DNA from 3 places in the Noviherbaspirillum cavernae genome. Region 3 is predicted to be linked to each of the others. Evidence: predicted binding sites of a transcription regulator. Region 3 holds the regulator's gene; each other region holds the start of a gene.
The links. The regulator LexA, encoded in region 3, represses DNA repair genes until DNA is damaged. The targets are predictions, from matches to a motif close to ACTGTATNNNNATACAGT.

Region 1: the regulator LexA is predicted to act here: its motif matches at 7,900-7,917, upstream of recA (recombinase RecA).
Region 2: the regulator LexA is predicted to act here: its motif matches at 4,241-4,258, upstream of D3870_RS18570 (DUF2471 family protein).

The regions. Positions count from the first base shown of each region.
Region 1 is NZ_QYUN01000002.1:716,427-726,894, reverse strand. Features, by position in the region: gene D3870_RS03520 (tetratricopeptide repeat protein) at 1-1,284, shown strand, start outside; gene D3870_RS03515 (pilin) at 1,399-1,860, opposite strand; gene D3870_RS03510 (TerC family protein) at 2,395-3,120, opposite strand; gene sucD (succinate--CoA ligase subunit alpha) at 3,224-4,105, opposite strand; gene sucC (ADP-forming succinate--CoA ligase subunit beta) at 4,123-5,289, opposite strand; gene D3870_RS03495 (DUF2889 domain-containing protein) at 5,333-5,914, opposite strand; gene recX (recombination regulator RecX) at 6,226-6,681, opposite strand; gene recA (recombinase RecA) at 6,772-7,815, opposite strand; gene D3870_RS03480 (response regulator) at 8,048-8,749, shown strand; gene D3870_RS03475 (sensor histidine kinase) at 8,758-10,323, shown strand; gene D3870_RS03470 (DUF4212 domain-containing protein) at 10,325-10,468, shown strand, end outside.
Region 2 is NZ_QYUN01000003.1:5,378-15,845, forward strand. Features, by position in the region: gene D3870_RS18555 (Hsp70 family protein) at 1-1,454, opposite strand, end outside; gene D3870_RS18560 (Hsp70 family protein) at 1,457-3,382, opposite strand; gene D3870_RS18565 (DUF2760 domain-containing protein) at 3,379-3,972, opposite strand; gene D3870_RS18570 (DUF2471 family protein) at 4,284-4,601, shown strand; gene pncB (nicotinate phosphoribosyltransferase) at 4,631-5,821, shown strand; gene D3870_RS18580 (arylsulfatase) at 6,203-7,777, opposite strand; gene D3870_RS22405 (hypothetical protein) at 7,826-7,969, opposite strand; gene D3870_RS18585 (DUF1622 domain-containing protein) at 8,096-8,488, opposite strand; partial or broken gene hmpA (NO-inducible flavohemoprotein) at 8,810-10,024, opposite strand; gene D3870_RS18595 (hypothetical protein) at 10,175-10,375, shown strand.
Region 3 is NZ_QYUN01000002.1:2,334,031-2,344,498, forward strand. Features, by position in the region: gene D3870_RS10850 (efflux transporter outer membrane subunit) at 1-351, shown strand, start outside; gene D3870_RS10855 (HlyD/EmrA/EmrK family protein) at 373-1,575, shown strand; gene D3870_RS10860 (DHA2 family efflux MFS transporter permease subunit) at 1,585-3,153, shown strand; gene rplI (50S ribosomal protein L9) at 3,633-4,085, opposite strand; gene rpsR (30S ribosomal protein S18) at 4,111-4,395, opposite strand; gene priB (primosomal replication protein N) at 4,411-4,713, opposite strand; gene rpsF (30S ribosomal protein S6) at 4,742-5,110, opposite strand; gene lexA (transcriptional repressor LexA) at 5,348-6,010, shown strand; gene D3870_RS10890 (RNA methyltransferase) at 6,128-6,886, opposite strand; gene D3870_RS10895 (inositol monophosphatase family protein) at 7,017-7,802, shown strand; gene D3870_RS10900 (DEAD/DEAH box helicase) at 7,968-9,254, shown strand; gene mutS (DNA mismatch repair protein MutS) at 9,537-10,468, shown strand, end outside.

The sequences.
Region 1 (10,468 bases), 1.6 Mb from region 3:
GTTTATGGGGCTGGATATCTGGTTCAACGCACCATCCTGTTCGCGACGCTTTTTTCGCTGCTATCGCTTTGGTTTTATTGTCGTGCATTTTCCAAGAATCGAACTGTTGACGTCATCACGGCCGCGCTGTTCTATTCACTAGCGGTCTTTTCAAAAGAGCATGCTGTAATGCTTCTATTCGCGGTGATTCCATTTGCCGCTTTATATAGCCCCCGTCTCCAATCGAGCGCAAGGCGTGTTGGACTTTATCTACTGCTTTGCATCCCCGCAGCTATTACCGTAGTAATCTCGGCAAAGTCGGTTGTTGCTAGCACATATGAACCATACGTTGGAATTTTGCTGAACCAGATCCAAGGCATACCACTGCTTGAAACGCCACTAGGCAAGTGGCTAGTCAGTGTCACTCTACAGGCCGGATTCTTCTTTGATTATCTGGGCTATTGGATTCTGCCTGATGTTCGCTCGATGTCGATTGATATGAGAGTTGACTTTACTCGACTCTGGCATACATGGTTCACAATTCCGAAAGCCGCCATTTTCGCGATCTGTCCATTTGTCGCCGCTTACCTTATTCGAAAGCGCGGCCCAGCAGCGCTCTTCGGGTGCGGACTTCTTTACTGTTGGCTGCTGTTTTTCACGGAGCTTGTTACTGTCAGATTTCAGGAACCGTTTGCCCTGTATCGCAGCTACCTTTGGGCACCTGGCTATCTTTTTATGGTTGTAGCAGTGCTTTCTTACCTTAGGTTAAGGTGGGTCGTTGCACTATCGGCACCTTTGTTGTTAGGAAGTGCGTGCCTAGCCCAAGAACGTTTATCAAGCCTCGCTACTGAAAGCACAGCCTGGACCGATGCCGCAGCAAAATTGGAATCCAAATCTGTTGTAGGTTCGGCTCGAATCTTCTATATGCGAGGCGTGCAATATGTGAAAGAAAAGAAATATAGGGAAGCGATTGCTGACTTCACGGAGGCTATTTCTCGTTATCCCAATGCCCCACAAATCTATTATCAACGTGGGATTGCCTACTACTCCTTGCATGAATTTACCAAAGCACAGGCGGAATTCGATCAAGCAATTACCGTAGATGGAAAATTTGCTTATGCGCACTTTGCGCGGGGCATGGTATTTGAGCATTTTGGCTGCGCTTGGGAAGCTCGAAATGCCTATGCAAAGAGCCATGAACTTGGTATCGCCGTCGCGGCCATGAAGCTAAAAGAAGAAGATCAGGCACTTCTGACACATAAACCGACCTCCAACTCTGTGAAATGCCCGATCACGAAGGGTTAAGGACGTAGCTGGTGGTGCAAACGTCCGCCCCAATGAACAACGCCCGCGCATGCGGGCGTTGTTCATGAATCAGCTCTCCCGTCAGATTTTCACGAGAGGCACCGACGAGCTATTTTAATGCCATTTGCCGATAGCATTGGTCACAACCGCCTCAGTGCTGGTCGATCCGACCGTCCAAGTGATTGCGGTGCCACCAGCGGTGATGTTTGGGGTCCAAGTGATATTTTTGGAATCAATCACTGTAGCCTTGATGTTTTGCAGTACCGCAGTAATCACACCAGCGGTACTTACGTTGTAGCTCACAACCTCATTGGTAAGCGTTGGGCCGGAAGCGGCCAACCCAAGCGAACCCCAGCTGTCCGCAGCAAAACCACTTTGCATCGCACCACCGTTTTCCTGCATCATTTGGGCGACAGCCAATTTCACGGGATCTACCGCAGTCGCCACTTTAGAAAGCTTGGCCCTGACCACGTAGTCTTGGTATTGCGGGATCGCTACCGCCGCCAGGATACCAATGATCGCCACCACGATCATCAATTCAATCAAGGTAAAACCGCGCTGCGCACGTTGAATCATTTTCATCGACCTCATTTTGCTCTCCCTTTGGAATCAGGCAGCGAATCTGCCATTGCACTCCATTCAGCAAACGGCATGCCAACAGGAAATTCAGCTTTCAGGACGATTTGCCACCCGGCATTAAGCTGGCTTTAACAATTTTTGCCATCTACTAACAATTTTTGTCAGCTTGCAGTCCTTGTTTGCCATTGACGTGCAATGCACGGCAAAAATTGTCGCGCCCGATTCGCAATCCTTCCGAGAAAGCCTCGGAATTCGGAACCGCTCAATTGGCTTTAGCTGCGATGGCAAGAATGTTGCCGAAAAAACCATCAACATTGGTGCGATGAATGGATTCCGTCGTGAAGGTTGGTGTGGATGACGATCCACCTCTTGGGCAGAACGCTCCCGCATCCTCTGCTTGCGAGAGCGCCAATCCCTATTGTTATCCTTGCCGGGGAGGCCTGAACGGATCTTCCATGTCTGCACGCGCGGACGAGAGCATGTAATGCCGACTGCCTTGGGCAGCAAGTCCGCGCGAGGGCTTTGAACAGATCAGGATTCGGCGCGCGCCTGCTTCCTTGTGAGCACGAATCCCGTCGCTACCACGATGACGGCACCGATGATGCTCGGGATATTCACATGCACCGCCGTGCCCGGTATCAGGAAATCCAGCCCCGGCCAGTTGGCCGCGATCCACGGTGCGACCGCTGTATCCGACACGATCATTCCGCCCGCCAGATAACCCAGCAAGCCGGCACCGAAGGTAATGATGATCGGGAAGCGTTCCATCAGCTTCAGAACGATGGTGCTGCCCCAGATGATGATCGGGATGCTGACCATGATGCCGAAGATCACGAGCGCCAGCTGGTGCTCGCCGGCTTGTTCGGCTGCGCTTGCCACTGCAATGACGTTGTCGACACTCATGACAAGGTCGGCAACGACAATGGTTTTGATCGCGGTCAGGAGCCGGTCGCTTGCCTGGATATCGCCGTGTTCATCGTCATTTTCGGCCAGCAATTTGATGCCGATCCATAGCAGCAGCAGGCCGCCGACGATTTTCAGGTAAGGCACTTGCAGCAAGGTGACGGCGAAGGCGATCAGCACGATACGGATGGCGATCGCGCCGAAGGTTCCCCACAGAATGCCCTTGGTGCGCAGGTTCGCAGGCAGGTTGCGGCATGCAAGCGCGATGACGATCGCGTTATCGCCGCCCAGCAAAATGTCGATCAGGATGATTTGGCCAATCGCGACCCAATTCAGATTCAGTAAAAAGTCCATGCAAGTGCCCAGAAAAAGTGTTGCGCGAAATAATACGGGGAGCCAAAGCTCCCCGCAAGTTGTGCCTAGTACGTACCAGGGCTTTACTTCATTGTCACGGCCATTACAGCACGGACTTCAGCAGACGCCCCATTTCCGACGGATTCTTGGTCACTTTGATGCCGCAGGCTTCCATGATGTCGAGCTTGGCTTGTGCCGTGTCTTCGCCACCGGAAATCAACGCACCGGCGTGGCCCATGCGCTTGCCCGGAGGCGCCGTGACGCCGGCGATGAAGCCGATCACGGGCTTCTTCATGTTGTCCTTGATCCAGCGTGCTGCGTTTGCTTCGTCGGGACCGCCGATTTCGCCGATCATGATGACCGCGTCCGTTTCCGGATCGTCGTTGAACATCTTCATGACGTCGATGTGCTTCAGGCCGTTGATCGGGTCGCCGCCGATACCGACTGCGGAGGACTGGCCCAGGCCGAGTGCGGTCAATTGACCGACGGCTTCATAAGTCAGCGTACCGGAGCGCGAGACAACGCCGATGCGGCCCTTCTTGTGGATGTGGCCGGGCATGATGCCGATCTTGATTTCGTCCGGCGTGATCAGGCCCGGGCAGTTCGGTCCGAGCAGCAGGGTCTTGCTGCCGGATTTGGCCATGCGGTCCTTCAGTTCCAGCATGTCGCGCACGGGAATGCCTTCGGTGATGCAGATCGCCAGATCGAGTTCGGCTTCGACGGCTTCCCAGATCGCTGCAGCAGCGCCTGCCGGCGGTACATAGATAACCGAGACGGTTGCGCCGGTCTGGTCTTTCGCTTCCTTGACATTCGCGAAAATCGGGATGCCTTCGAAATCCTCGCCCGCCTTCTTCGGATTCACGCCTGCGACGAAGGCGTTCTTGCCATTGGCGTAATCGCGGCAGCCGCGAGTATGGAATTGCCCGGTCTTGCCGGTGATGCCTTGTGTAATGACTTTGGTGTCTTTATTGATCAGGATCGACATATTTCTTCCTCGTGCGATTATTTAGCGTTGGCCGCAGCGACGACCTTTTGCGCAGCTTCTTCCATCGTGTCAGCCGAGATGATCGGCAGGCCGGAATCGGCCAGCATCTTCTTGCCGAGGTCTTCGTTGGTGCCTTTCATGCGCACGACCAGCGGCACGCTCAGGGACACGGCCTTGGATGCGGCGATCACGCCTTCGGCGATGACGTCGCAACGCATGATGCCGCCGAAGATGTTGACCAGGATGGCTTTCAGGCCGGGGTTGCGCAGCATGAGCTTGAAGGCTTCGGTCACTTTCTCGGTGGTGGCGCCGCCGCCGACGTCGAGGAAGTTGGCAGGTTCGCCGCCGAACAGCTTGATGGTATCCATCGTGGCCATCGCCAGACCGGCACCGTTCACCAGGCAGCCGATGTTGCCGTCGAGGGAGATGTAGGCGAGGTCGAACTTGGAGGCTTCGACTTCGGCCGGATCTTCTTCGTCCAGATCGCGCATCGCGACGATTTCAGGATGACGGTACAGCGCGTTGGAGTCGAAGTTGAACTTGGCGTCGAGCGCGATCACCTTGCCGTCGCCAGTCAGGATCAGCGGGTTGATTTCGGCCAGCGAGCAGTCTGTTTCCCAGTAGGCTTTGTACAAGCCTTGCAATTGCTTGCGGGCGTCAGCGATGGAGGCGGCCGGCACGCCGATCTTGGCTGCAACTGCATCAGCGTCGGCGTCGGTCAGGCCGGTGGCCGGATCAATTACGACATTGTGAATCAGCTCCGGGTGCTTTTCCGCGACTTCTTCGATGTCCATGCCGCCTTCGCTGGAGGCCATCAGCACGACGCGCTGGCTGACGCGATCGGTCACCATCGAGACGTACAGTTCCTTCTTGATGTCCGCGCCTTCTTCGATCAGCAGGCGGCGTACCTTCTGGCCTTCCGGGCCGGTCTGGTGCGTGACCAGCTGCATACCCATGATGGCGTCGGCGTATTCCTTGACCTGGTCGAGCGACTTGGCGACTTTCACGCCGCCGCCCTTGCCACGGCCACCGGCGTGGATTTGCGCCTTGACGACCCATACCGGACCGCCAAGGGTTTCGGCCGCCTTGACCGCTTCTTCAACGGAAAGGCACGGAATGCCGCGCGGAACCGTCACTCCGAACTTGCGGAGGATTTCTTTGCCCTGATACTCATGGATTTTCATGCGAGCTTCCCTTCAGACGCTTATTGAAAAAAATAAAGGTTAATCAAGTGGATTGGACTTTGGGCTGGGCATTGATCGCCCAGCGGGGGTAATACTTCGCAACCGCAGCGCCGTCCGAGCGCAAGGCATGGCAACGGTCGAGTTGAAATGGTTTATGAGTTTGCTCGTCGGCACCCGCACCGTCACGCGTATCGAGCACATCACCGGCGAATGCTTGTATGGCAGCAGTCGGCAACACTTGCAATAGTTCGGTCAAATGCGTGCATCCCTGAATTCCGGACAATCGTTCCTTGACGCCATTGCGAAAACCCTTCAACAGGTTCAAGCCGATCAGCCTCCGGTAGGCCGGGCCGATCGTGTCGCAATAATCCGGATAGGGAACTGCATCCGAGACGGCTTCGGCATCCACAATGGTCAACTCGAGGTCGATTGTCAAACGCAGCCAGAGATCGTGCACCGGAGTACCGGCCGGTCGAACGCCGGAAGCGAGGTTTGCAGCGCGGGTTTTGATGTCGGTGATATGAGCGTCGATATCCCACAATCCATCGTCGCGCACGAATGCTTCGACGTGAATGGCGCGTGTGTGCTTGAGCGCACGGCGGGAAATCGACGGAGATAAGGGCATGATGAGGTGCCAGTAGAACTGGCAAGATAATGCCGCATTGCGTGTCGCTGCCGCAGCTTCTACGACAACAGCCGCTCATGCGGCGCTGCAAAAAACCCCGGAAGTGTAGCACAGCTCAAGATTGGATAGTCGTCTTGAAATTTTTGCGTGGCTGACAATAAATAGTGTCGCATCAAAAAAACATACGACCGGACAAGTTTGTTGCCTGAAGAAAAATCGCATGCGCGGGGGCAAATCCAATTCGAAGGCTTGAATGGCATCGACGCAAGAGGCACGTCATCCTGACGAGAGTGAAAAAGAAAATCGAATCGCTATTCGTCAGCGTGACCGATTTCACGTATCGCGGCTCGAATTGCGCTCATTGAAAACCCGCGCTGCTGGAGAAACCGCATCTGCCTGGCTCGCTCTGAAGCGTCCTCGGGAGGATGGCCGAATTTTCTATCCCAGACTTCGCGCGCTCGCGCGACTTCAGTCTGGCTCAGGTCTGCCTTGATGCCTTCCAGCACGTCGGAGTCGATACCGTGACTCTGCAGTTCGGACATGATCCGGCTGTTGCCGAATCGGGCAGCGCGACGATTCACCATCGATTCCGAAAAGCGGGACTCGGACAAAAACCTCGAATTTTCCAGCCAGTCGAGCAAGGACTCCACATCGTCGCGCTCTTGCGCATAAAGTGAGAGCTTGCGCGCGAGTTCCAGGCGACTGTGTTCGCGGGATGACAAATACTTCAGGGCTCGCGCCTTCAGACTCATTTGCATTTTTGCCATGGTGTTCTGAAAGCACGAGCCCTTCTCACGTGAAGTAATCGGTACAGCACGAATCAGTACGTCCGCATTTTCTGGAATGTGTTCAGAAGGTCACTCTTCTTCCTTGGCAAGCGGAGCCAGTTCGCGCACACCGAGCGATGCGCGCACCTTGTTTTCGATTTCGCGTGCAAGTTCCGGATGCTCTTTCAGGTAGTTGCGGGCGTTGTCCTTGCCTTGGCCGACACGCTCGCCGTTGTAGCTGTACCACGCGCCGGATTTTTCGACGATTTTCGCATCCGAACCGAGGTCGAGAATCTCGCCTTCGCGCGATGTACCTTCTCCATAAAGGATGTCGAAATGCGCTTCCTTGAACGGCGGGGCGACCTTGTTTTTGACAACCTTGACCTTGGTTTCGTTGCCGATCACCTCGTCGCCGGACTTGATGGAGCCGGTACGGCGGATATCGAGGCGGACGGATGCATAGAATTTCAACGCGTTGCCGCCGGTAGTCGTTTCCGGGTTGCCGAACATGACGCCGATTTTCATGCGGATCTGGTTGATGAAGATGACCAGTGTGTTGGTGCGATTGATGCTGCCGGTGAGCTTGCGCAGTGCCTGTGACATCAGGCGGGCTTGCAGACCTGGCAGGGAATCGCCCATGTCGCCTTCGATTTCGGCGCGCGGCGTCAAGGCGGCGACCGAGTCGATGACAACCATGTCAACACTGCCCGAGCGCACCAGCGCATCGGTGATTTCCAGCGCCTGTTCGCCGGTGTCCGGTTGCGAAATCAGCAGATCTGACAGGTTGACGCCGAGTTTTTGCGCGTACACGGTGTCAAGCGCATGCTCGGCATCGATGAAGGCGCAGGTACCACCGAGCTTTTGCATTTCGGCAATCGCTTGCAGCGTCAGGGTGGTCTTGCCCGACGATTCCGGTCCGTAAATTTCGACGACGCGTCCGCGCGGCAGTCCGCCAACACCCAAGGCGATGTCCAGACCGAGCGAACCGGTCGAAACGACCTGCACTTCTTCTGCCACGGCACCGTCGGCCATGCGCATCACGGAACCCTTGCCAAACTGCTTTTCGATCTGTGCCAGTGCGGCAGCGAGCGCCTTGCTCTTGTCCGGATTGAGTGCGGATTTCTTGTCGTCCATGGTGTGTTCTTTCGGCGGTTGGATGAAAGGATCTGTGGAACTGATTTTCAAACTGCTGAACGTCAAATCGACGCCATAGTCAGTACTGTATAAAAAACCAGTGATTTATGCAAGCGCTGTTTTTCAACTAATGAAAAAAGTTTATTAATATGCAGACAGAGTAGTAAATTGACTGTTTGCCGCCATTGGGAAACTCCTTCGGCCCCTTGAACCTGATTTGCCGTGTACCAACATGCGTATTTTGCTTGCCGAAGACGATAGCGTTCTGGCCGACGGACTGACCCGTTCCTTGCGTCAATCCGGCTACGCGATCGATTGTGTGAAGAATGGCGTGGAAGCCGATTCGGCGCTGTCGACGCAGGATTTCGATTTGCTGATCCTGGATCTGGGGCTGCCCAAGATGCCGGGGCTTGAGGTGCTGCGCCGCCTGCGCGCCCGCAACTCGCACTTGCCGGTGCTGATCCTGACCGCGGTGGATTCGATCGAACAGCGGGTGAAAGGACTTGACCTCGGCGCGGACGACTACATGGCCAAGCCGTTTGCCTTGTCCGAGCTGGAGGCGCGCGTCAGGGCGCTGACGCGGCGCGGCGTCGGCGGCGGGCCGACCGCAATCAAGCACGGCCCGCTCTCTTACGATCAGGTCGGCCGCATTGCGTACATGCATGATCAGATGCTGGAACTTTCCGCACGCGAGCTGGGATTGCTGGAAGTGCTGTTGCAGCGCACCGGGCGTCTGGTTTCCAAGGAACAGCTGGTGGATCACTTGTGCGAGTGGGGCGAGGAAGTCAGCAACAATGCCATCGAGGTGTATGTGCATCGGCTGCGCAAGAAGATCGAGGTCGATGGCGTGCGCATCGCGACCGTGCGCGGTCTGGGCTATTGCCTGGAAAGGTATTCGGATGCGAATGCACACGGCACCCCTTCCACGAATTGAACCGAACCATGAGCGATCCACATCACATGGATGCGGGCGCTCCCTCCGCCCCTCCTGCGCCTGAATCGACTGCGCGATCCGCGTCGGCCGAGCCGATCGCGACCCAGCCCCAGGAGCGCATTCAACGCTCGCTGTTCGGCGAAATCCTCGACTGGATGCTGGTACCGTTGCTGCTGCTGTGGCCGATGAGCATTGCGATCACTTACCTTGTGGCGAAATCGATCGCCAATCATCCTTTCGACCGTGCGCTCGACGACAATGTCACGGTACTCGCGCAGCAGGTGAAGGAAGTCAACGGCAAGGTGGTCGCGCCGCTGGGGAGTTCGTCGCGCGACATCTTGCGCGCCGATGATGTGGACAATGTCTATTTCCAGATCAGCGGGCCGCGCGGCGAGTATATCGACGGCGATCGCGACGTGCCGCCCCCGCCCACCGAAGAGGAAAAGGCATACCCGGGATCGGTGCAGTTTCGCAACGAGTCGATGCGGGGAACCGACGTGCGGATTGCGTATGTCTATGTCGATTTGCGACCGTCGCACAGCGCGCATCAGGCGATGGAGCAGAATCTGGCGCTCGTCCAGGTCGGGGAAACGCTGGACAAGCGGGTGCAACTGGCCAATGAAATCATCAAGGGGGTGATCCTGCCGCAATTCATCATCCTGCCGATTGCCCTGACGCTGGTGTGGTTTGCCTTGACGCGCGGACTGTCGCCGCTGACGGAACTGCAGCAGCGCATCCGCGAACGGCGGCCGGATGACTTGAGTCCGATCGATTCCGGCCAGGTACCCGAGGAAATCTCGCCGCTCGTGCGTTCGCTCAACGACATGCTGGAACGGCTGTCGCAGACCATTCAGTTGCAGAAGCGCTTCATCGCCGACGCCGCCCATCAAATGAAGACGCCGCTGGCGGGCATGCGCATGCAATCGGAACTGGCGCTGCGCGAAACCAATCAGCATGAGATCCATCGCTCGCTCGAACAGCTGTCCAAGAGTTCGGAATCGGCGACGCGCCTGGTCAACCAGTTGCTCGCGCTGGCGCGTGCGGAAAACCAGACGCCGCAGTCCAATCCCTTCGTGCGGATCGAGCTGTCCGCGATCGCGCGCGATGTGGTGCAGGATTGGGTGCAAGCCTCCTTCACCCATCGGATCGACCTCGGTTTCGAGCAGCCTGGACATCCGATCATGCTGTTCGGCAATGCCATCATGCTGCGCGAACTCCTGAGCAACCTGATCGACAATGCCTTGCGGTATACGCCGTCCGGCGGCAGCGTCACGGTCAGGGTGCGCGCCAACGAAAACGAAGGCCTCGCAATACTGGAGGTCGAAGATACCGGACCGGGAATTTCGCCTGCCGAGCGCGCGCATGTATTCGAACGGTTCTACCGCATCCTCGGCAGCAATGTCGAAGGCAGCGGCCTCGGCCTGTCCATCGTGCGCGAGATCGCGCAGCAGCATGGCGCGGAGGTCGACATCTTCAGCAATCCGCGCAGCCACGATCCGAAACTGCCCGGCAGTCTGTTCCGCGTGACGCTGCACATGGAGCAACGTCACGCCTTCATCGATGACATCGGTTGATATGCGCCTGGAATCCGGAAAAACCATCAAACTCGACCGCGTCCAGCACTGGAAGCGCACCCGACGTCTTACCTCCATCCTGCTGTGCGTCTGGTTCGTCGTGACGTTCGGCGTCGCCTGGTACGCGCGCGCACTATCCGGCATC
Region 2 (10,468 bases), on a different contig from region 3:
TTTTCTGCATCGCTTGATGCTTCGAGCATGAGGAAATAGCTGCGCGGCGAGCCGCCGCCGATCCTCGGCGCGAGTCCCTTGCGGGCGAGGGTATAGGCGACCGCGCCGCGCGCCACCGCGACGTCCGGGTTGTCGTTGTGCAGCAGCCGCAGGGGCGCGCCGCGCCACTTCGCCAGTGTGTCCTGCAGGCGCCGCGCCAGTGCATCGGCGCGGAACACGCCGCCGTTCAGCAGCAGGGTGTCTGGCAGCGCGCCTTCGCTTGTCGCGTGCTGCATCAGGAAACCGGCAAGATGGCGCGTGACTGCCGCATCGCTCGCATAGGGCAGACCGAATTCGACGATGCCGCTGCGCCTTTGCCGCGCTGGCTCGTCCGCCGCAACCATGGGGAAAAAACCGTCGACGATGGTGCGCTCGACTTCATCGCGCGTCAGTTCCACCGAGCGTGCGCCGCCGATCACGCGCGCGCCCGCGCCGAGCAGCGTCACGGTCGTCTTGTCCGGCGCATTGGCGGCGAGCAATTGCTCCTTCGCGGCACGGCAGCGTTCCATCAATTGCGACAGCGCGCCGGCCGACAGGCGCGCCGCGCCTTCCTCTCCCGCCATGCGCGACTCGGCGATGTGCGCCAGCACCAGATCCATGTTGTCGCCGCCCAGCATCAGGTGCTTGCCGACGCCAATACGTGTCAATTCAGGTGTCAGTTCCGGTGTCAGCTGCGGTTCGCCATCGCGCAATGCGACCGTGATCAGGCTGAAGTCGGTGGTGCCGCCGCCGACATCGCACACAAGGATCAGGCGCGTCTGCGCCAGCTCCGCATCGAGCGTCTGCCGATGGCGGAACAGCCAGTCGTAGAACGCCGCCTGCGGTTCCTCCAGCAGCCGCAGGGTCGGCAAGCCGGCCTGCGCCGCCGCCTTGACCGTCAATGCGCGCGCACCTTCGTCGAACGATGCCGGCACGGTCAGCACGATGTCCTGCAGTTCCAGCGGCGCGTGCGGAAAATGCATGTTCCACGCCGCGCGCACATGCGCGAGATAGCTCGCGCTGGCATCGACCGGCGAAATCTTCGCCACATCGTCCGCCGCGCCCCACGGCAGAATGGGCGCGAGCCGATCGACGGCGGCATGCGAGAGCCAGCTTTTCGCGCTCGCCACCAACCGGCCCGGCACCTGAGCACCGAGCTTGCGCGCCAGCCGACCGATCACGACATTCTCAGTGTCGCCGCCCGCGCTCCACGGCAGCCGCAAATCGTCGCTGACCAGCTCGCCGGATGCAGGGTGATAGCGCAGCGAGGGCAGCAGCGGCGCTGCCTTGACCTCGCCGAGCGCCACCAGTTGCTCGATCTCGAACAGGCGAACCTCGTCGCTGCCGGCGTCGGCACCGTCGCTGGCCCTGGCGTCGGCATAGGCGACCACCGTATTGGTGGTGCCGAGATCGATGCCGACCGCGTAGCGCTTCATTGCTATCCGGCCTGGCCGCGCACGTTGAATTCCACCTTCCAGCGTTCATGTCCGGTGCGCGGCACGGCCGACAATTCCAGCGTGCCGGCTTCCGTTACGCGCGCGTGCAATTGCACCTGCACCACTTCGCCCGCCTGTCTCCCTTCGGCCGGCAGGGTCGCCTGGATTTCATCCAGCTCCTGCAATTCATCCGCCTGCCACGATTCCAGCATCGTGCCGATCTGATCCTGACGCCGCACGGTCGAGCCGAAGAAGCGGAAGTGCACCGGCTCGCCCACCACGAGCCCGAACTCCTGCGCCTGCAATTCCGCCTCGGTGCCTTCCTCCATGCCGAAGGGCGCGACACACAGCGCCTGGATCGGTGGCTCGATGCCGGGGATGGCCGGCATGGCCGACTCCACCGCGACGTAATAGGCGCTGGCGGTGCCGCCGCGTATGCGCACGCCCTTGCCGCGCCGCACATGGCCGTAGTACGACGCGCCGCGCGCCACCGCCAGGTCGAGGTCGGCGCCCGCCAGCATGCGCGCCGGCTGCGCGCCCTCGGCGGTAAGCCAGCGGTTCAGCGTGGCCAGCGTGCGGTCGGCGAGGATGGTCGATTTGAAGATGCCGCCGTTGAACAGCACGGCGGTCGGATGCAGAAAGCTCGCGCCCGGATCGGCCTGGCCGCCGAAGCCCTCCAGCTCCGCGATGGCGCTCACCTGCCGTCCGAGAAAGCCGGCGAGGTGGCGCGTGATCGCGGCATCCTGCGCGAACGGCAGACCCAGTTGCGTGAGACCGGCGCGCGGCCGCACGGCGGGCCGCGCCGATGCTTCCACCTGCGGGAAGAAACCTTCCAGGATCGTCGCCGTGACTTCCTCGCGCGTCAGCTCGGTGCGGATCGAACCGCCGATCAGTTTGGAACCGCGACTCGGCACGACGATGGGCATGGCCTGCATTTCGGATGCCGACAGCAGGCTCTCCTTCGCCGCGCGGCAGGCATAGGTCAGCGCGCGCATCTGCCACGGATCGAGCTGGGTGCCGGCGGCGGCGAGCTTGCGCGCCACCACGTGCGCCAGCGTCAGGTCCATGTTGTCGCCGCCCAGCAGGATGTGGTCGCCGACCGCGACGCGGTGCAGCTCCAGATTGCCCTCGCGCTCCACCACCGCGATCAGCGAAAAGTCGCTGGTGCCGCCGCCGACGTCGATCACGAGGATGATGTCGCCCGGTTTCGCTTCCTTGCGCCAGCCGCCCTCGCTGCTCAGGATCCAGTTGTACAGCGCGGCCTGCGGTTCCTCCAGCAGCGTGAGCGAGTCGAAACCGGCGGCGCGCGCCGCTTCCGCCGTCAGCTCGCGCGCCGCCGGATCGAACGAGGCGGGAATCGTCACCGTGATGTCCTGTGCGCGAAAGGGCGCGTCCGGATACGCGTGGTCCCACGCATCGCGCAGGTGCGTCAGGTAGCGCACCGAGGCGTCGAGCGGCGACACGCGCGACACATCCGGCGGCGCGTCGCTTGGCAGGATCGCCGCCCGCCGGTCCACACCGGGATGGCAGAGCCAGCTTTTCGCGCTCGACACCAGCCGGATCGGCGTGGTCGCGCCGCGGCTGCGCGCCAGGTCGCCGACGATGTGATGCTGCCCGCTGCCCCACGGCAAACTCAATTCGCCCGGCGCGAATTCATCCGCATGCGGCAGATACAGGAAGGAAGGCAACAGTGCCTGCACCGCGATTTCGCCCGGTGCCGACAATTGCGGCACTGTGAGCACGCCATGCACGCCATGCACGCCATGCACGCCATGCACGCCATGCACGCCATGCACGCCATGCACGCCATGCACGCCATGCACGCCATGGCTGGCCGCCTCGTCGTCGTTGCCGGCAGTATCGACATACGCCAGCGCGCAATGCGTCGTGCCCAGATCGACGCCGATGGAAAACCGCCGCCCGCTCACAGTTCCACCTCGGCCGGCGCCAACACGGACGCGTCGTGGCTCTCGACCAGCTTCGGCAGACGCACCTCGGTCACGCGCCAGCCGCGATGGCTGATGCTGCCGTGAAACGGCGGCTTGCCGGCGACATTGCCGGTCAGGCGGATGGCGGCGGCGTCGAAGCCATCGTTGAGCGTGATGCGGCTGCCCTCGCTTTCCTGCCGCACCGGCGCGATGCTGAAGTGTTCCTGCAGCACCTTGCGGCAGCCGTCATGCACCAGCCGCGCCGCCGCGCCGATGTCCGCATCGGAATAGCTGGTCAGATTCTCCTGCGTGAAATCGATCAGGCGGCCGTCGCGCTGCAACAGGCCGAGCAGTTGAAGCGCGGCGTCGGGCGAAGCCTCCTTCAATACCGATGGCGGCGCTTGCGGCGGCACTGGCGCTGGCGCTTGCGATGATGCAGCGGGCGGCGCTTCCTCCGCACGGCGCAAGCGCTCGACGCCGGCGGCGAATTCGCCGCTCGACAAGGTGCCGAAGAATGCGCCGAACGCCAGCCCGATGCGGCGCAGGAAGGAGGGCGTTTCATGGTTCGGATCGGGCCTGGAATTGTTCATTGTCTGCTCCTGTGGTTCATTGTCTGCTCCTGTGGTGGTCCGCGCAGCGATGCTGGCCGGCTCATTTTCTGACCGGGATTCAGGAACATTGGTTCGTGGCCGTATTGACAACGCTGGCGCGCAGGCCGTCAAAAAGATGTATTGACGGCAATATCTTGCGAATTTGACTTGTCGTCACGCAAAGAAAAAATGACGCACGAACAAGATTCGAAGTACATCAACACGACTTTTGACGCTTTCCAAGCTTCACGATTTTGTTTTCATTTATACTGTACAACCATACAGTAAATCGTTGTAAAAAGAGAATTTCGATGAAAGGCTTCGACGGATACAAGCTCTACAAACTGCACGCCGTGAAGGAACGGCTCGCGCTCGCCGTGAACACGATCGTCGAGCGCCACCGTACCGCCGGCGACGTGCTGACGTGGCGGCTCGTGCATCAAATCGAGAGCGAGGCGCTCGACATGCTGATGCAATCGCGCGATCTCGACGTGGAATACATCCGCATGGTGCGCTCCTCGCGCTGGGGCTACGTGCCGCGCGTGGACGAGCCGGCCGACCTGGAAACCCACGACGAGCTGCCGGTCGCACTTACCCTGATACAGCACGCCTACCACACCTCCCATTAGCGACGCGCCAGCGAACGCAAGGATCACGCATGGAACCCGTCGTTCGCAGTCTGCTGGAAAACGACCTCTACAAATTCACCATGTGGCAGGCGCTGCTGCACAGCAATCCCGGTGCGCACGCCGAATACAGCTTTGTCTGCCGCAACACACCCGCCTTTCCGCTTGCCGAACTGGCCGCCGACGTCAGTCGCGAAATCGACGCGCTGTGCGCGATGCGCTTTCGCGAAGACGAACTCGACTACCTGCGCAGCCTGCGCTTCATCAAGAGTGACTTCGTCGATTTCCTCTCGATCTTCCGCTTCCAGCGCCGCTTCATCGAGGTCGAGGCGCAGGGCGACACGCTGGCGATCCGCGCGCTCGGGCCGCAGGTGCATGTCATGGCCTTCGAGATCTTCGTGCTCTACATCGTCAACGAACTCTACTTCCGGCGGCTGACGACCGCCGGCACGCTCGACGAAGCGCGCCGCCGCCTGCAGGCCAAGATCGACGCGCTCGACGCTTTCGGCAAGGAACCGCCCCGGCGCAGCCCCTTCGATTTCTCCGACTTCGGCCTGCGCCGCAGGCACTCCGGCGCCTGGCACGACGAACTCGTGCGCACGCTGAAATCCAGGGTGCCGCACTACTTCAAGGGCACCTCCAACGTCTATCTCGCGAGGAAATTCGATCTGGTGCCGATGGGCACGATGGCGCATGAGTATCTGCAATCCTTCCAGGCCTTCGGCGTGCGCCTGCGCGATTTCCAGAAGGCCGCGCTGGAAGCCTGGGTGCAGGAATATCGCGGCGACCTCGGCACCGCGCTGACCGACGTGGTCGGCATGGACGCCTTCCTCGCCGACTTCGACCTCTATTTCGCCAAGCTGTTCGACGGCCTGCGCCACGATTCCGGCGACCCGGTGGTATGGGGCGAAAAGGCGCTCGCGCACTACGCGCGCCTGCGGATCGATCCGATGACCAAGCGGCTGGTGTTTTCCGACGGACTGGATTTTGCTACCGCGTTCCGCCTGTACCGCCATTTCGCCGACCGCACGCTGACCGGCTTCGGCATCGGCACCAACCTCACCAACGACACCGGCATCGCGCCCCTGAACATCGTGATGAAACTCACGCGCTGCAACGGCCAGCCTGTGGCGAAACTGTCCGATTCTCCCGGCAAGATGCTGTGCACGGACGAGACGTTTCTGGCGTATCTGCGGCAGGTGTTCGGGGTCCGGAATTCATAGGCGCGCTCGGCGTGTCTGATCCCAACACGCATCGTAGTGGAAGGGACATTTGAACGGGTTAAGTAAGCTTGCATCAGGCAAAAGGCAAGTCCTGACCTCGTTCCTTTAACAAGCACGTGCGTGCGCCAACCGCAAAGACGACGCGATGTGCTTAAAGCTTGTCATAGCACGCGCTTAGTTGGGATGGGACGGCGGAGTACATCGCCGCACAAAGATTGCGCTGTGTGCGAAGGTCGCGGTTCTCTTCAAGCTGGGGAGCGCTGGAACACCCGGCCAGCATAGTGAGAACAATCAAAATAGCTTTGCCCATGTCGACTCCTGTTGATTCCCATGCGTTGCGTTTCCCATGCCCGTATGTAGCGGGCATGGATAAACGGTACGTCAATTGCTGCTTCCGTGGGGATTGGTCATTTTGCTCATTGCGTTTTCGATGGCCTTCTTCATGCTCAAGGTGTCGGCACCCTGTGACGGCGGGAACTCTTGCATGCTTTTTAAGTGTGCGGCAAGGAAAGGCCCGGCGGCCGTCGGTGCCCATAGCTTGGAGGCGAAGAACTTGCGACCGACGTAACCCCACTCGTGCGACTCCGGGTCCATCTTTTCCATCGGGTCCATCCACAAGTTGAAGACGTAGGGCACGCTTGGGTACGCCTTTTCATTCCACCAGCTGCCCTCTTTCTTCACGCCGATATGCATCTTCCAGTGATCCACGCGCACCGCCATCAGATCGGTTTCGTCGTAGTAGAAATATTCGCGGCGTGCGGACTTCTTCGACTCTCCGGTCCAGTGATCGATGTTGTTGTAGCCGTCGAGATGCACCTTGTAGGTCGTGTCGCCCATCTTGACGCCTTCGATAAGCTTTTCCTTCAAGTCGGGCAAGCCTGCGGCGGCAGCCAGCGATGCGTACAGATCCTCGTGCGCCTGGATTTCATTGGACTTGCTCCCGGCCGGAATCTTGTCTGGCCAGCGTGCCAGACAAGGCACACGCACGCCGCCTTCCCACGTGGTGCCCTTCTCGCCGCGGAACGGCGCATAGCCGCCATCGGGCCACATCATTAATTCGTTGCCGTTATCCGTGGTGTAAATCACGATGGTGTTGTCAGCGATGCCGAGATCGTCCAGTTTCTTCAGAATGGCACCGACATGCTCGTCGTGCTCGATCATCTTGGCGCGCACCACGTCTTCTTCCGCGCGCCCTTCGTCCACGGCCATCTGCACATACCTGGGTTGCGGGTGTGACCAGATATGGATCGCCGTCGAGTTGAACCAGACGAAGAACGGCGCGTCGCCCTTGCCGACCTTGTCCATCCACGTCAGCGTTTCCGTCAGTACTTCCGAGTCGAAGGTCTTCATCCGTTCGCGCGTGAGCTTGCCGGTGTCTTCGATTTTCTGCTTGCCGACACGGCCGAACTTCGGATCTTCCGAGGGATCGTCCTCGTCCGTGGCCCAGGTGTGCAACACGCCGCGCGGGCCATAGGTCTTCAGATACTCCGGATTTTTCTGTCCCGGATAATCGAGCTCTTCCGGTTCTTCTTCCGCATTCAAGTGATACAGATTGCCGAACCATTCGTCGAAGCCATGCACGGTCGGCAGAAATTCATTGCGGTCGCCAAGATGGTTCTTGCCGAACTGCGCCGTCGCATAACCTTGCGTCTTCAACACCTCGGCCAAAGTCGGATCGACCTTTTGAATACCCCGTGTCGAACCAGGAATGCCGATGGTGGTCATGCCGGTACGTACCGGCATTTGCCCCATGATGAACGCGGCGCGTCCCGCCGTGCAACTCGGCTGACCGTAATGATCGGTAAACAGGATGCCTTCTTCGGCGATGCGATCGATATTCGGCGTGCGTCCCATCATGCTGTTGGTATAGGCACCCACATTCCACATGCCGATGTCGTCGCCGAAGATGACAACAATGTTCGGCTTTCCTTGCGCTTGCTTGTTTTGCGTTGCCATGCTTCCTCCAATTGGACAATAGTGCTGCGGTAAAAGATCACTGCACGATCACCGGCGGAATAACCAATACAACCCCGTTGCTCCCAGCACGATGACAATTCCACTGATGAGATCAATTGCTAGCTCGGTGAGCAACTTCGACTGGATCAGGTAAATGCTGAAGCGGTTGATGGTGATGCCGAAACTGATCATCGAAATCGCCGTGCGCAACTACGCCAGATAAGTGCGCTCGTTTGCCAATTGCTCGGAAACGTACGATTTGGCTTCGGCGACGGCCGTCGATCCGGCACTGTTCGACACGACATTCTCCATAGGCACTCAATATTTTTGCTCTCGCAAACTTCGATCATGCGTCCCGGCTTCAACAGGCGGCATGCGACGTTCCATGTATTTATCCAGATCGCGGTCCAGAAAATACGTAAGGAAAGTTCGAATCACCGCCACCGTGGCAAGCTTGCCAAGATCGTCCCAGGTCGGCGCCACCAGTGTGTCGACGATATCCGTGCCGAGCTGAAAAGTCAGTGCCGCAATCAGCCAACGGGCAAACTTGATGAACACCTCGCGCAACCGGGCGCCTGACACATCTTTATTCACCACGGTGCCAACAATGGCAATCAACGCTTCGATGGCACCAAAAGCAATGAGCACCAACGCGATTGCGCCGAGGCAAAGCGAGATGAAAGCCGCGGCTTGATGTACGAAATCTTCCACTCGTCGTCCGTCACATGGTTATCGGATGAGATACCAAAACGGCTCGTTTGATCACGAGCCGCAATCGACGCTAAATCCAGATGTCTGTTTTATGTTACGGCTCGGAGTGAAAAACGCTATTGGACCTTAGGCCAACTTGGCGGGTGGGATGGGAAGAAACTTGGGAACATAGGGTCAGGTCGTGCCTGATGCGAGCTTGACCTGTTCAAATGTCTCGTCCACTACGATGCGTGTTGGAATCGGGCGCGCCGATCGCGTCTATGAACTACGGACCCCGCTGACCCCGGTCCCGCAATCCGAGCGCTTCCCACCGGCTTCCTGCTATTCGGCAAATAGATCCGGGCCGAACACTTCGTAATGAATACGTGCCTCATGGATGCCGAGACTCTTCAGTGCATCATGCTGCATTCGCATGAACGGAATCGGACCGCAGATGTAGTAGTCGGCGTCAGGCAGCAGGATGGATTTCTCGATCTGCTTCACATCGACCAGGCCCGGATAGTCATAGTCCCGTCCCCGGACATCTTCAGGCAGCGGCTGATCATAGAACACAAAGAGGTCAAAGTTTTCATAGGTTTTCGCCGCCTCGCGCAGCCGGTCGCGCATCGCGTGTACCGAACCATTGCGTGCCCCATGAACAAAGACCACTTGCCTCGGCGGGGCCTGCAACACCATCTTGAGCATGCTGACCATCGGGGTCAGCCCAACGCCGCCGCTGATCAGGACAATGGGTGTCCTGGCGTTCACATCGATATGGAAGCTGCCATACGGCGCAGCCAGCCTGACCTGATCCCCGACATTGATGTGATCGTGCAGCAGGTTCGACACATAGCCCGGTGGCTGCGTCCCGCCACCTTCACGTTTGACGGAAATGCGATAGCTGCGCCCGTTTGGCATGTCCGACAGACTGTACTGGCGAATCTGCTGCAAACCGAGTGCAGGCACATCGACCGCAACGCTGGTGTATTGACCGGGTTCGAAGTTCAGCACAGGGCCGCCATCGACCGGTTCAAGAATGAATGACGTGATCACGTCGCTCTCGGGGCGCTTCTCGCGAACAACAAAGGTGCGCCATCCTTTCCAGCCACCCGGTTGTTCCGCAGAACGCTCGTATAGCTCGCTCTCCATGCCCATCAGGACATCGGCCAGATTTCCATAGGCTTGCGCCCAGGCCGAAATGATGTCGTCGGTTGCGGCGTCGCCCAACACTTCCTTGATGGCGGCCAGCAGGTGTTCCCCAACAATGGGGTACTGTTCCGGTTTGACGCCGAGACTCGCATGCTTGTTGGCGATGTTATTCAGCACGGCCATCAGGCTGCTCGGGTCCTCGATATTCTCCGCATAGGCGTAGACCGCCCGTGCCAGCGCCTGCTGCTGCTGGCCCTGTTCCTGATGGGCCATGTTGAACACGTTCTTCAATTCGGGATGTGCTTCGAGCATGCGTTTATAGAAGCACTTGATGATGTCGTAGCCGTGTTCGGCCAGAACCGGTGCCGTGGCCTTCACGATGTCCTTCGTCTTCTGGGTCAACATAGTCGGTCTCCTTTGCTCGGTGCGGAGGGCGCCAAAGCGGGAAGGCTAGACGGCGGCCTACCTCGTCGCTTTGATCAATGTCAAGTCTAAGCAGGTTGACAGAAGTTCTTTGACCCAAACTGACTTCATGGACTTCGGCAGGAGGAAGTTGCCATGACAGGAACAAGCTTGACTGTGGCGGAGCAACGACGGCTTTCGGAAACACTGCAGCATACGCACGATGTGCGCTTGTATCGGCGCACGCTTGCCGTACTGGAATGCGGTCACGGCAAGGGCGTGGTGGAAGTGGCGCAAACGCTGCGCGGGACGCGGCAAAGCGGTCGAGCGCGGGGTCAGGTCTTGCCTTTTGCCTGATGCGAGCTTGACCGGTTCAAATGTCCCGTCCACTACGATGAGAGTTAGAAGGTGAAGTCACCGAACGAGGCCATCCGGTCGCCGAAGTGGCAA
Region 3 (10,468 bases):
GCGGACCTCGATGGCGCGATCACGCAATATAACCAGTCCATCGTCACGGCAGCACAGGAAGTGGCAGAACAACTGACGCGGGCGGCCTCGCTATCGCGCGAAGAGGATGCGGTGCGCGACGCGCTGGCGTCTGCCGAGGAAGCCCACCGGCTTGCCATGCTGCGCTATCGCGCCGGGCTCTCGCCCTACCTCACCGTGCTGACAGTGGAGACCCAGCTGCTGCTTCAGCGCCGCGCGGCGGTCGATATCAAAGCCAAGCGTCACGACGTGCAAGTCGCACTGGTGCGCACACTCGGCGGCGGCTTCAATGACGCACAGCCTGCGCACACAAGCGGCAAGACACAACACTAAACCCGGATTCATGGAGAAATCATGGCCACAATGACCAATGCCGCTGCCAATACGCACGCCAGCGCCCCGACCCCGATCAAGTCCGCCTCCGGATCGCCGCAACGCAAGAAGATTCTGCTCACGATCGCAGCGCTCTTCATTCTCGCCGGCATCGCATATGGTGTGTACTGGACCGTCGTCGCGCGCTTTTCGGAAGAAACCGAGAACGCCTATGTGCAAGGCAACGTGATCCAGGTAACACCGCAAGTCACCGGCACGGTCGCGAAAATCCATGTCGACGACACGGACGTGGTGAAGGCCGGCCAACGCCTGATCAGCCTCGACATGGCGGATGCCGATGTGGCAGTCGCACAGGCAGAAGCGCAATTGGCGCAAACAGTGCGTGAAGTGCGCACGCTGTACGCTTCGCAGGCGCAAGCCGGTGCCAATCTCGCATTGCGCGAGACGGAACTGGTGCGCGCGCAGGACGACCTCTCCCGGCGCAAAACCCTGATCGGCTCCGGTGCCGTCTCGGGCGAAGAAATCCGCCATGCCGAGATTGCCGTCACGGCAGCCAAAGCCGCCGTCGCCGCCGCGACCGAACAATTGGCATCGGGTCGCGCATTGACCGAAGGCACCACCGTCGCCAGGCATCCCAACGTCCAGCGCGCCGCCGCCCGTCTGCAGGAAGTGATACTGACGCAATCGCGCTCCACCCTCTACGCACCGGTTGGCGGCGAGATCGCCAAGCGCAGCGTGCAGGTCGGACAGCGCATCAATCCCGGCGCACCTCTCATGGCCATCGTGCCGCTCGACCAGGTGTGGGTCGATGCCAACTTCAAGGAATCGCAGTTGCGCGACATGCGCATCGGCCAGCCTGTGACCCTGGTTTCCGATCTGTACGGCAGCAAGGTCGAGTACCACGGCAAGGTCATCGGTCTGGCCGCAGGCACCGGTTCCGCGTTCGCGCTGCTGCCGGCGCAAAACGCCACCGGCAACTGGATCAAGGTCGTGCAGCGCGTACCGGTGCGGATCGCGCTCAATCCCAAGCAACTTGCGGAGCATCCGCTGCGCGTCGGCCTGTCGATGACCGCCAGGGTGGATATGCACGACCAGACTGGTGCCCCCGTCGGCGCTGGTGGAAGCCACGCCGCGACGCTGGCGGCGCACTCTGCCGCCGCCGACGAAAACGATGCAAAGGCAAAGATGCGCATCGACGCCATCATCGCCGCCAACCTGAAATAAGAGATCCGGATGCAAGCCCAAGCCGCAAACGACAGCCACCCGGCGGTGGCGCCGCAAACGCCGGCACCGCTCAAGGGCCCCGCGCTGTTCCTGCTTACCGTCGCGGCGGCCTTGTCGACCTTCATGGAGATCCTGGATATCACGATCGCCAACGTGTCGATACCCACCATCGCAGGCTCGCTCGGCGTCTCGACCAGCCAGGGCACCTGGATCATCAGCGCCTATTCGGTTGCCGCCGCCATCGCGGTGCCGCTGACCGGATGGCTTGCGCGGCGGGTCGGCGAAGTGAAGCTGTTCGTGGTATCGGTGCTCGCGTTCACGCTGATGTCGGCGCTGGCCGCATTCTCGGTCAACCTGCCGATGCTGGTGATATGTCGCCTGCTGCAAGGCCTGGTGTCGGGGCCGATGGTGCCTCTATCGCAGACACTGTTGGTGCGCAATTTTCCGCCCGAGAAGCGCGGCGCGGCTCTGGGTCTATGGGCGATGACCGTCATCCTCGCGCCGATCTGCGGCCCGCTCCTGGGCGGCTATATCAGTGACAACTATCATTGGTCCTGGATTTTCCTGATCAATATCCCGATCGGCTTGTTCGGTGCCATCACGATCTGGACACTGATGCGCAAGCGCGATTCCGTCACCGAAAAGATTCCGCTCGACATCACCGGCCTCGCGCTGATGGTGGTCGGCATCGGCAGCCTGCAATTGATGCTGGAAATCGGCAAGGATCATGACTGGTTCGCCTCACCTTTGATCGTTTCGCTGGGCGTGATCGCCGCAGTCGCGCTCACCTTTTTCATCGCCTGGGTCTTGACCTCGCGCCAGCCCGTCGTCGATCTGCAACTCTTCAAGGACATCAATTTCCGCTATGGCGTGATCCTGCTGTCGGTCGGCTTCATGACATATTTCGGCTCGGTCGTGATCTTCCCCTTGTGGCTGCAAGCGGTGATGGGATACACGTCGGCACAGGCTGGCATGGCGATGGCGCCGGTCGGCATCTTCACGCTGATACTCTCACCGCTGATCGGCAGGAATATCGCCAGCCTGAACCTGCGTGCGCTGGCAACCTTCTCATTCATCGTGATGGGCGGCGTGTCATTGTGGAACAGCCTGCTTTCACTGGAAGTCGGCTTCTGGGATATCGTCAATCCGCGTCTGGTGCAAGGGATAGGAATGGCCTGCTTCTTCATGCCGGTGCAATCCTTGATGCTGTCCAACATCACGCCGGATCGGATGGCAGCAGCATCCGGACTGTCCAATTTTCTGCGCACCCTGGGAGCCGCGATGGGTACCGCAATCAGCATCACCGCGTGGGAACATCTCGCCACCAGTCACCATGCACGCCTTGCCGAAAACATCACGCAGTACTCACCGGCCAGCAACGATTACCTCAATACCCTCCGCGCCAGCGGCCTGTCGATGCAACAGACTTACGCAGTCGTCGAGCGCATGCTCAATGCACAGAGTTACATGCTCGCCACCAACGAATTTTTCGTCTACTGCGGCTTTGCGTTCTTTGCGCTGACGGGACTGGTCTGGCTGACCAAACCGAAGAAAGGTGCGGCTGCATCCGGACATTAGAGCAAGTCCGTTTGCATGAATGGAATAGTCACAGCTTGCACGCGCATTCCGAACGCAAGCGGGATAGTGAATGCAGGCGGCGCGGAAAGAGCCATAAGTTTCGCATGGCATCGCCGCGCAGCTCCTTAACGGTGCGTCCTTGCAGAATGCACCGTAGCTCGCAAATCGGACAGAACTCAGTAAACGAATGAAGCATTGCCATGCAAGGCAATCCTGTCCCGCAGACGCGGCGCATGCCTCGCGAAGCCCCTGCCCCATGCCGTCCGAATCCCCGCCAATTTTTGCAAGCGCACACGTGCCCGCACCGGACGAGCCTGCAACGTTAGCGCCAACTCCCCTGCTGGAGAAACCCTCCCATGCAGGACTCGCCTCGGCTTGCGTGCCGAGCGCCCACTTCACCACGAATGCGAACTTTCGCACGCGCATGAAAAAAGCCGGGCGAACCCGGCTTTTTTCATGCAACTGATTATTACTACTTGTTACGCCTGCTCGCCGAACACCGCAACCGTGACATCCACCACGACGTCCGTATGCAGAGCAACGGAAACAGCGTGATCGCCAACAATCTTCAACGGGCCTTGCGGCATGCGGACCTGGGCCTTCTCAACCGGGAAGCCTTGCTTGGTCAGCGCAACAGCGATATCGAAGTTCGTGACAGAACCGAACAGACGGCCGTCAACACCAGCTTTTTGACCGATCTTCACAGTCTGGCCGCTCAGTTTTTCGCCTTGAGCCTGTGCCGCACCCAGCTTCTCGGCCGCAGCCTTTTCGAGTTCTGCGCGCTTCGCTTCGAATTCGGCCACAGCCGCTGCGGTAGCGCGGCGCGCCTTGCGTTGCGGGATCAGGAAGTTACGGGCGTAACCATCCTTGACCTTCACGACTTCACCAAGATTGCCGAGATTAACGACTTTTTCCAACAGAATGACTTGCATGTTTTTCTCCTATTTCCGCCGTCAATTACGCGTTGTGCAGATCGGTGTACGGCAGCAACGCGAGGTAGCGTGCGCGCTTGATCGCGGTGTCGACTTGACGCTGATAGATTGCCTTGGTGCCGGTCAGGCGTGCCGGCATGATCTTGCCATTTTCCTGAACGAAGTCCTTCAGGGTGTCGATGTCCTTGTAGTCAACCTGCGCAACGTGTGCTGCGGTGAAGCGGCAGAATTTCTTGCGCTTGAACAGCGGATTTTGCTGTTGACGTCTTTGCTTGAGTTTGCTCTTGTCGAATTTTTTACCGAATGCCATTTTTGGCTCCTGTATCTAGTGATCTGGTGAATATGCCTCGAAATCCGTAACGTGGAACACGAGGCTTTTGCTGTTGCGATTCTTGCGTGCCAGGAATCCTGTGAACCAGCATGTCGAACCCAATTCAGCCTGATTGAATCTTCCTGAAATTTCGCCTGCGGCAACCGCAGCGACTTCAAATTCAACCAACCGGGACACACCTGCTTCCACTTGCTCCGAACTGTGCAGCAACTTTGCCGACACGATCGGGATGCCTGCCGGGGTGTAGCGCAACGCGTCGCGCTCGGCAATGCAGGCAACAAACTTCAGCTGATTCACGCTCCTTCGTCGCTAATGCGTCGCAAAATTACGCGGCAGCTGCCTCGGTACGCTGACTCTTGGCGGCATCTTCCTTCTGCACAGCCTTCATCATCGGCGACGGCGCTGTTTCCGCCTTCTTCATCTTCACGGTGAGATGGCGCAAAACGGCATCATTGAACTTGAAGCCGGTTTCGATTTCGGCGAGAGTTTCGCTGTCGCATTCGATATTCAGGCACACATAGTGCGCCTTGGCCAGTTTCTGGATCATGTAAGCCATCTGGCGACGACCCCAGTCTTCGACACGGTGCATATTGCCACCGCGCGCGGTGACGATGCCCTTGTAACGCTCGATCATCGCCGGAACTTGCTCGCTCTGGTCGGGATGCACGATAAACACGATTTCATAATGACGCATGTAATCTCCTTATGGACGGATAACAAATTGCCCACCTCGGCGTCAAGACGAGTGTGGGAAGAGGAAAGCCGAAAATGATAACCTGAAAACAGCGAAAATTCAATTGTTTCAAAGCCTTACCCGACATGCATATCACCGCGCAGTATTTGCTGCCAGCCGCTTGCAATAATACGAATACTGTATAAAAATACAGACTGTCTTTATGACCAGCCATTCTTGCCCATCAAACAAGCAGCCATGATCAAACTCACAGCCCGCCAGGAACAAATTCTCCGCCTAATCAGGGAAGCAATCGATAACACCGGTTTCCCCCCAACCCGAGCCGAAATCGCTGCCGAACTCGGCTTCCGGTCGGCAAACGCAGCGGAGGAACATTTGCAGGCATTGGCAAGAAAAGGAGCGATCGAGATTTCCCCAGGTACTTCGCGCGGGATCCGATTGCGAGACATGGCATCGGGGGATGTACCGAGCCGGGTTGGCACGCAGATGGCCCTCCCCCATCCGCATCTGATGCAGTTGAGTCTGCCGCTGGTTGGCCGTGTGGCTGCGGGCTCGCCGATCCTCGCTCAGGAGCATATCGAAACGACATACAACGTTGATCCCTCCCTGTTTTCGGCCAAGCCGGATTACCTGCTCAAGGTGCGTGGATTGTCGATGCGAGATGTCGGCATCCTTGATGGAGATTTGCTTGCAGTCAAGAAAATCGATTCGGCAAAGAACGGGCAAATCGTTGTCGCACGCATTGGCGATGACGTCACGGTAAAGCGATTCAAGAAAACGGGATCGCTCATTGAACTTTTACCGGAAAATCCGGACTTCGAGCCCATTCGCGTGGAAGAGGAACGTGACGGTTTTGCACTGGAAGGATTGGCGGTTGGTTTGTTGCGCGCCTGGGGCTGATGCACGGAAGGACGCACGTGACAACTTCTCGTGCGTTGTCGGACCACATTTGACGAACGATCAAAACAATGTCCGGACGGAATATCATCCAATCCAATTGCGGGCACTAGCAACTGGCTATCGATGGCATTTGCGCAATATCTGCGTTGCAATCCCTCTCAGGATATTCACTTCCTCGGTTTCCAATTGCGTTCGTGAGAACAGCCGTTTAAGTCTAGGCATCAATTTTTTCGGATTCGCAGGATCCAAAAATTCAATCACCACCAGCGCCTGCTCCACATGCGCATACATGCCGTCGATCTGTGCCATTTCTGCCATCTCTCCTTGAAATCCGATTGGCGACACCGGCACGACGTCGCCCGCGGCAGCCACCCGGCATTCATACGCCAGCACTTGAACCGCTTGTGCAAGATTGAGCGATGAATAGTCGGGATTCGCGGGGATGTTGATCAGGACATTACATTTTTCAACGACGTCATTGGCCAAGCCGTAACGTTCATTTCCGAAAATCAAGGCTGCATTCAGGTTCGGTGCAGCGGCAAGTTGCATCGCCAAGGCGCGCGGTGCCAGTACCGGCGGCGAGAATTCGCGCAGTCTTGCCGTCAAGGCTGCCGCATAGTTGCACCCGGCGAGCGCATCGTCGACAGATCCAACGATGCGTGCCGAATTCAAGATATCTTGTGCACCGCTCGCAAAGGCAATCGCTTCGGCATGTCCCAACACATCTGGAAAGCGCGGATTGACCAGTACGAGTTCGGAAAACCCCATGGTTTTCATCGCACGCGCGACCGCGCCAATGTTGCCCGGATGGCTTGTTTCAATCAGCACGAAACGCAGGCGTTTGAAAAGAGAAATACTGGATTGCGACTGGTTCATTTAAAATAGCGTCATTGCGCGGCAAACTGACTGTTCGGCCAGACCTGCCGCATCGCTCATTAATTCATCTCATGTGGTTCCGTGCGGTACGCAACGGTGCCGCGATTTTAACGGAATTTTCATGCATCCCATGCTCAACACGGCGGTGAAGGCAGCTCGTCGCGCCGCCTCGATCATCAATCGTGCTTCGTTCGACATCGAACGCGTGAAGGTCACCCAGAAGCGCCATAACGATTTTGTCACCGAAGTCGATCAGGCCGCCGAAATGGCCATCATCGAGATTCTGAAAAACGCCTATCCCGATCATGCAATCCTGGCCGAGGAATCGGGCCCATCCGCCAACCTGCATGATGAAAACGAAAACGTCTGGATCATCGATCCGCTCGACGGCACGACCAATTTCATCCACGGATTTCCACAATACTGCGTATCGATCGCACTGCAGCAGCGCGGCCAGATCACACAAGCGGTCGTGTACGACCCCACCCGCAATGACTTGTTCACCGCTACCAAGGGGGCCGGTGCATACCTGAATGATAAGCGCATTCGGGTAGGACGCCGCGACAAGGTGGCAGATGCGCTCGTCGGCACCGGCTTTCCGTTTCGCGACATGGAAGGGCTGGAGGAATACCTGCAAATGTTCCGCGTCATGACGGAGAGAACCGCAGGCCTGCGCCGTCCGGGTGCTGCAGCACTTGATCTCGCCTACGTCGCCGCCGGTCGCCTGGACGGTTTCTTCGAAAAAGGTCTGCAACCGTGGGACATGGCGGCAGGCTCGCTTCTCATCACCGAAGCCGGCGGCATCATGGGAACCTTCGCCGGCGAATCGGACTATCTGTACAAGGGCGATGTCATCGCGGGATCGCCGAAAATCTTTGCCCAGATGGTGGCGCTGCTTGCGCCATTTGCAAAATAAGCAACGACACGTATTGCGTAGCAACGTGCAATGCCGTCATTGCACGCGCGACTTTACACACCAACCTCTCAACCGCACCTTTCGGTAATTTTCCGAGTGCACATTCGCCTGCCCGCGGCTCACGCCCTCGATAACGGCGGGCGAATATTTTTCGATTGATTATTCATGCCTTTTAACAGCCTCGGCCTTGCCGAAGAAATCGTTCGCGCTGTTCGCGAACAGGGATACACCACTCCCACCCCGATTCAAACCCAAGCCATTCCTGCAGTATTGGCGGGCGGCGATCTGCTCGCCGGAGCGCAAACCGGTACCGGCAAGACCGCCGGCTTCACCCTCCCGATTCTGCATCGACTTGCAGCGCGCACTGCCGCCACGGCAGGAGCAAGCCGGCCGATACGTGCACTCATCCTGACCCCGACGCGCGAACTAGCCGCCCAGGTCGAAGAAAGTGTGCGCGTTTATGGCAAGTACCTGAAACTGACCTCCGCAGTTGTCTTCGGCGGCGTCGGCTTCAATCCGCAGATCAAGCTGCTGAAGCACGGCGTCGATATTCTGGTCGCCACCCCGGGCCGCCTGCTCGATCACATGCAGCAAGGCACCGTCGATCTCACCAGAATTGAAATCCTGGTTCTCGACGAAGCAGATCGCATGCTCGACATGGGCTTCATCAGGGATATTCGCCGCGTCCTCGCCGTATTGCCGCCGAAGCGGCAAAACCTGCTGTTCTCCGCAACGTTCTCCGATGACATCAAGGCCTTGGCGGAAAGTTTGCTTGATGCTCCTGCCGTGATCGAGGTAGCGCGCCGCAATTCCACCGTCGAAGTGATCACGCAAAAAGTGCATCCGGTGGACCGCAATCGCAAGCATTCGCTCCTCAGTCACCTGATCAAGGAGCGTCAGTGGCCGCAAGTGCTCGTCTTCACCCGCACCAAGCATGGCGCCAACAAACTGGTCGAACAACTCGGCAAGGAAACCATTTCGGCGCTCGCCATTCACGGCAACAAGAGTCAGGCGGCACGTACGCGGGCACTTTCCGAATTCAAGGATGGTAGCTTGCAGGTGCTGGTTGCGACCGACATTGCGGCACGCGGAATCGACATCGACTTGCTGCCGCATGTCGTCAACTACGACTTGCCGAACGTGCCGGAAGATTATGTCCATCGTATCGGCCGCACCGGCCGTGCCGGCGCGACAGGCGAAGCGGTCTCGCTGGTGTGCGTCGATGAGCATGACCTGTTGAAAGACATCGAGAAACTGATCAAGCGCACATTGCCGCGCGAGGTCATCGTCGGATTCGAACCGGATCCCGACGCCCGCCCTCAACCGATCCAGCTCCGCAGCGGCAACCATCCGCATACGAACGGCCGCCCCCCCAGGTCAAAAACCCAGCAAACAAGCCGGCCTGCCGGCAAACCCGCTGCGCCGCATCGCTCGGGCGGACGAGGCAGATAGTTTTCTTGCTTGTCGCCTGTGCCAGCGCACATCTGGCGTCTGGCACACGAAGAGGTGGAGCCTGTCCTTTGACTGACAGATTGCTCCACCGCCGGCGAATACGGCGCATCGTGCCGGGTATAAAATATTTCGCTGCATCGGCGTTGCCTGAAATCCTCCTCATCAAAGTCAACGCGATGCATCCAATCTAGAAGGGCTGGGATGGCTTTGAAACCTGCGTTGAAACCGGAAACCGGCGAGGGGCTGCCTCGCGCTCACGCATCATTGGAGAAACATACTCCGATGATGCAGCAATACCTTCGCATCAAGGCAGACTATCCGACCACACTGGTGTTCTACCGGATGGGCGATTTCTACGAACTGTTTTTCGACGACGCCGAGAAAGCCGCACGGCTCATCGGCATCACGCTGACGCAGCGCGGTAATTCCAACGGCTCGCCAATCAAGATGGCTGGTGTGCCCTTCCATTCGCTCGAACAATACCTCGCCAAGCTGATCAAGCTCGGCGAATCGGTCGCCATTTGCGAACAGATCGGCGACCCGGCGACCAGCAAAGGGCCGGTAGAACGGAAAGTATCAAGGGTCGTCACACCTGGCACCCTCACCGACTCCGACCTGCTTCCCGAAAAATCCGAACGCCCCTTGCTCGCGCTTTGTACCGTCGCGCAGCGCAAGACCGTGACCGTCGGATTGGCGTGGCTTTCCATGGCCAGTGGTGCCTTGAAGCTGATGGAATTCTCCGGCGATGCGAAAACGCTCGATGCTCGATTGAAGCAGGAGCTCGAACGCATCGCCCCCGCGGAAACCCTTGCCGCGGAGAGTGAACAGGGCATGCTTGCCGGGACTGCCGCCAGCAGGATAACGTCGGTGCCCGATTGGCATTTCGATATTGCCAGCGGCAAACAGGCGCTGCTGGATCAATTGTCCGCCGCGATGCTGACAGGCTTTGGCGCGGAAGGATTGACTGCGGCGGTTGGTGCGACGGGCGCATTGTTGCGCTATGCGCAAGCGACGCAAGGAAAGGGATTACAGCATGTGCGCACGCTGGCTGTCGAAACGGAAAACGAATTCATTGGACTGGATGCCGCGACGCGTCGCAATCTGGAGCTGACCGAAACCATTCGCGGCCAGGAAGGCTCGTCCGCATCACCTACGCTCTTCTCGCAGCTGGATCATTGCCGCACCTCGATGGGATCGCGCCTGTTGCGCCATTG